2 regions of the Streptomyces cadmiisoli genome follow, and region 1 is predicted to be linked to the other one. Evidence: riboswitches for the same ligand, from Rfam matches in the RefSeq annotation. Region 1 holds a riboswitch; the other holds the start of a gene.
The links. A riboswitch is a leader RNA that binds a small molecule or an ion and turns the genes downstream of it on or off. The one in region 1 is predicted to bind glycine.
Positions count from the first base shown of each region.

Region 2: another riboswitch for glycine. It lies ahead of gcvP (aminomethyl-transferring glycine dehydrogenase); the one in region 1 lies ahead of gcvT (glycine cleavage system aminomethyltransferase GcvT).

Region 1 is NZ_CP030073.1:3,080,469-3,082,663, reverse strand. Features, by position in the region: gene gcvT (glycine cleavage system aminomethyltransferase GcvT) at 1-943, opposite strand, end outside; glycine riboswitch at 1,011-1,120, opposite strand; glycine riboswitch at 1,121-1,220, opposite strand; gene DN051_RS12905 (AAA family ATPase) at 1,463-2,131, shown strand.
Region 2 is NZ_CP030073.1:7,247,380-7,249,574, reverse strand. Features, by position in the region: gene gcvP (aminomethyl-transferring glycine dehydrogenase) at 1-1,333, opposite strand, end outside; glycine riboswitch at 1,511-1,606, opposite strand; gene DN051_RS31890 (PRC-barrel domain-containing protein) at 1,721-2,092, shown strand.

The DNA of each region.
Region 1 (2,195 bases):
CCTCGCCGCCGGCGACCACGGGGTACCCGGCGCGCGGCACCCGGCGGCCCTCGGCGACCAGGCCGACCAGGACCCGCGGCGGCCGGGACTCGGCGCGCTCGGCGGCCTCACGCAGCGCCTCCCGCCCCACGAAGTCGCCCTCCTTCTCGAACTTCACCACGCGGCCGAGCCCGGCGTCGAACGGCGTCAGCGACGTCGACAGCTCGTGCCCGTACAGCGGCATGCCCGCCTCCAGGCGCAGCGTGTCCCGGCAGGACAGCCCGCACGGGGTCAGACCGACGTCGCGGCCGGCCTCGGTCAGCGCCTGCCACAGCTCCACGGCGTGCTCCGGCTTCACGAACAGCTCGAAGCCGTCCTCGCCGGTGTAGCCGGTGCGCGCGATCAGCGCGGGCACGCCGGCGACGGTGCCCGGCAGGCCCGCGTAGTACTTCAGGCCGTCGAGGTCGGCGTCGGTGACCGACTTCAGGATGCCGGGGGACTCGGGGCCCTGGACGGCGATCAGGGCGTAGGCGTCCCGGTCGTCGCGCACGGCGGCGTCGAAGCCCTCGGCGCGCTCGGTCAGGGCGTCCAGCACCACCTGGGCGTTCGAGGCGTTGGCCACGACCATGTACTCGGTGTCGGCGAGCCGGTAGACGATCAGGTCGTCCAGGATGCCGCCGTCCTCGCGGCAGATCATCGTGTAGCGGGCGCGGCCGGGCCGGACGCCGCCGATGTTGCCGACCAGGGCGTGGTCCAGCAGGTCGGCGGCCTGCGGGCCGGTCACGGTGATCTCGCCCATGTGCGAGAGGTCGAACAGCCCGGCCCGGGTGCGGACGGCGAGGTGCTCGTCGCGCTCGGAGCCGTAGCGCAGGGGCATGTCCCAGCCGGCGAAGTCGGTCATCGTCGCGCCCAGCGAGCGATGCAGGGCATCGAGCGCGGTGCGGCGGAGCGAAGTACTGCTCATCGGTCGGTCTCCCAGGGGATGGGGTCCCCACGCCGGCGGAGCCGAGCACGGGGATGGGCGAGGTCGTTCCTCCCCATCTGTCATCGGAACCTGAGAGGTTCGCCATGACCGCGGACGGGTCCTGGCTTGCACCTTGGGTGGGGCCGCCCGATACGGCGGCCCGCTTTTCAGATGTGCCTCGCCCGCGCGGTAAGGGGGCCTGAGAGATTCAAGGGAGGGACTTGCTCCTTCGGCGCCCCGACGGCAGTGCTGCCGGGGACTCTCCCGCGCGGATTCAAACGGCCGGTATGCAGTTGGCGCGCACATCATTGCACGCATCCGCTCGCTGCGGCAGGGTCGCCCTACCGGGCCTTCACCGGCCCGCGCACCACGGCCGCACGGTTTCGGCACGGTGGCCACGACACGCTGTAGCAGCCCTGTTGCGGTAAGGGAACGTAAACGCGAGGTCCGCGGATTACCTTCTCTTTACACTCAACGGGGATGGGAACTCGTGAACCGCCCCAGGGGAGGACGATCACGGTGAACAGGATCACGGCGTACGCGACCGCTTCGGGATTCGCGCTGCCCAAGCAACCGACCGCACCGGCCCGGGAGGAGTGCGCCGCGTCGGCGTCGCCCGTCGTCCGCGACCTGCGCGACCGCGGGGGCCGCAGCCCGCACGCGCTGCTGTTCGGCCCACGCGACCTGGTCGTGGTCACGGGCCTGCCCGGCAGCGGCAAGTCCACCTTGATGCGGCGGGCGGTGCGCGCCCGGCGCATCGACTCCCAGGACGTCCGGGACCGCTGGGACGACCGGCTGCCGGACCGGATCCCGTACGCGGTCTACCGCCCCCTGGTCCGCCTCGCCCACTACGCCGGACTGCGCAGCGCCCTGCGCACCGGCGAGGGAGTCGTCGTCCACGACTGCGGTACGCAGGCCTGGGTGCGCGCCTGGCTGGCCCGTGAGGCGCGCCGCCGGGGCGGCACCCTGCATCTGCTGCTGCTGGACGTCACGCCCGAGGAGGCCCTGGCCGGCCAGCGCGAGCGGGGCCGCGGAGTCTCGCGGTACGCGTTCGCGCGGCACCGCCGGGCCGCCGCCCGCCTCGTGCGCCGGGCCGAGCGCGGCCGGTTGCCGCGCGGCTGCGCCGCCGCGGTCCTGCTCGACCGCGCGGCGGCGGACACCCTGCGCCGCATCGGCTTCACGGGCTGACGGGACCGGCCCCGCGCGCGGCGGCTAGCCTTTCAGCCGCAATCCAGGCACGGAGCAGGCGGTA
Region 2 (2,195 bases), 4.2 Mb from region 1:
CCCACACGGCGTCCACCTGGGCCCGCTTGGTGGTCTCGTCGCAGGCGATGGAGACGTGGTCGGCGTCCACCAGGCGCAGGTTCACCCCGCGGTCCCGGGCGGCGGCGACGACGTCGGCGGCGCGGCCCGGCACCCGCGCGGTCAGCGTGTCGAAGTAGGCACCGTGGACGATCTCGACGCCCGCCGCACCGAGCCCGGCGGCAAGCAGGGAGGCGTAGCGGTGCGTGCGGCGGGCGATCGCCCTGAGCCCGTCGGGTCCGTGGTAGACGGCGTACATGCCGGCCATCACGGCGAGCAGCACCTGCGCGGTGCAGATGTTGCTGGTCGCCTTCTCACGGCGGATGTGCTGCTCACGCGTCTGCAGCGCGAGCCGGTAGGCCCTGTTGCCGTCGGCGTCGACGGAGACGCCGACGAGGCGGCCGGGCAGGCTGCGGGCGAACTTCTCGTGCACCGCCATGTAGCCGGCGTGCGGACCGCCGAAGCCCATCGGCACGCCGAACCGCTGCGTCGTACCCACCGCGATGTCCGCGCCGAGCTCGCCCGGCGACTTCAGCAGCGTCAGCGCGAGCAGGTCGGCGGCGACGGTGACCAGCGCGCCCAGCTCGTGCGCCCGGTCGATCACCGGCTTGAGGTCTCGCACCGCGCCGGAGGCACCCGGGTACTGGATCAGCACGCCGTTGATCTCGCGCTCGGCGATCTCGGCGGGGATGCCGCCGGAGAGGTCAGCGACGACGACCTCGACGCCGGTCGGCTCGGCGCGGGTCCGGATCACGGCGATGGTCTGCGGGAACGCGTCCGCGTCGACCAGGAACAGGCCCTTCTTGTTCTTGCCCATGCGCAGGGACAGAGCCATCGCCTCGGCGGCGGCCGTGCCCTCGTCGAGCAGCGAGGCACCCGAGGTCGGCAGACCCGTGAGGTCGGCGACCACGGTCTGGAAGTTCAGCAGCGCCTCGAGCCGCCCCTGCGAGATCTCCGGCTGGTACGGCGTGTAGGCCGTGTACCAGGACGGGTTCTCCATGACGTTGCGCAGGATGACGGGCGGCGTGAACGTGCCGTAGTACCCGAGTCCGATCATGGAGTCGAGGACCTGGTTGCGGTCGGCCAGGGAGCGCAGCTCGGCCAGCACCTCGGCCTCGGTGCGGGCGCCCGGCAGGTCCAGGGCGTCGGAGTTCTTGATCACATCCGGGACCGCGGCGGCGGTGAGCTCGTCGAGCGAGCCGTAGCCGACCTGCGCGAGCATCTTGGCCCGCGCCTCCTGGTCGGGCCCGATGTGGCGCTGCTCGAACGGTGTCCCCTGTTCGAGCTCGGCGAGCGGAATGCGATGGGCGGTCATGGCGGAGGCCTCCTGGTCTGACGCGACCTTCGAGGGACACCCCGGCACGGGTGCCCCGACGGCCTCCCCCTCTGTCATCACAACCTGAGAGCTTCACCGGGTCGCCGAAGGGACGACCGGCTTGCACCGTCGGTGAGAGCGGGAGCCGTGGACACCCGCTCTGCTTTCCAGAGTGACCTCGTCCGTGCGGTACAGGGGCCTGAGAGATTCCGGGGAGGATTTGCTCCTTCGGCGCCTCCGATGGTGTCTGGAGGACTCTCCCGCGCGGGGTCAGCAGCCGCTTGTCAGACTACCAGCGAGGTCAATGTCGGTGCCTTCGAGTGGCCGCGCCGCCCAATGTGCTCTTTCGTAGTGCTTACGAATGAGTTGCGACCACGTGGAGGGCCCGTGCAGACCGAGATCGATCCGCGCAACCTGATCGGCCGCAAGGCGTTCGACCGCAGCGGCAACAAGATCGGGACCATCGACGAGGTGTACCTCGACGACGCGACCGGTGTGCCGGAGTGGGCTGCGATACGCACGGGGCTGTTCAGCAGGGATGCCTTCGTGCCGCTGGAACCCAGCGAACTGATCGAGGGCAGTCTGCACGTCCCCTTCGAGCGCACGCTGATCAAGGAGGCCCCCGACTTCGGGGTCGGCCGCCACCTCTCGCCGGACCAGGAGCTCCAGCTCTACCACCACTACGGCCTCGACGTGGCCTCCCCGCCCGGCCTCCCGGACCACGACTTCGGCAAACTGGCCGGCACGGACGAACCCTGACCCGGACGTCGCTGCCCACCCGTCCCCGTTCGGCGGCACCCGCCCCCCACGCGCCACCGCCAAGCCGCTGCACTGCCGCGCCGCTACGCCCCTACGCCCCTAC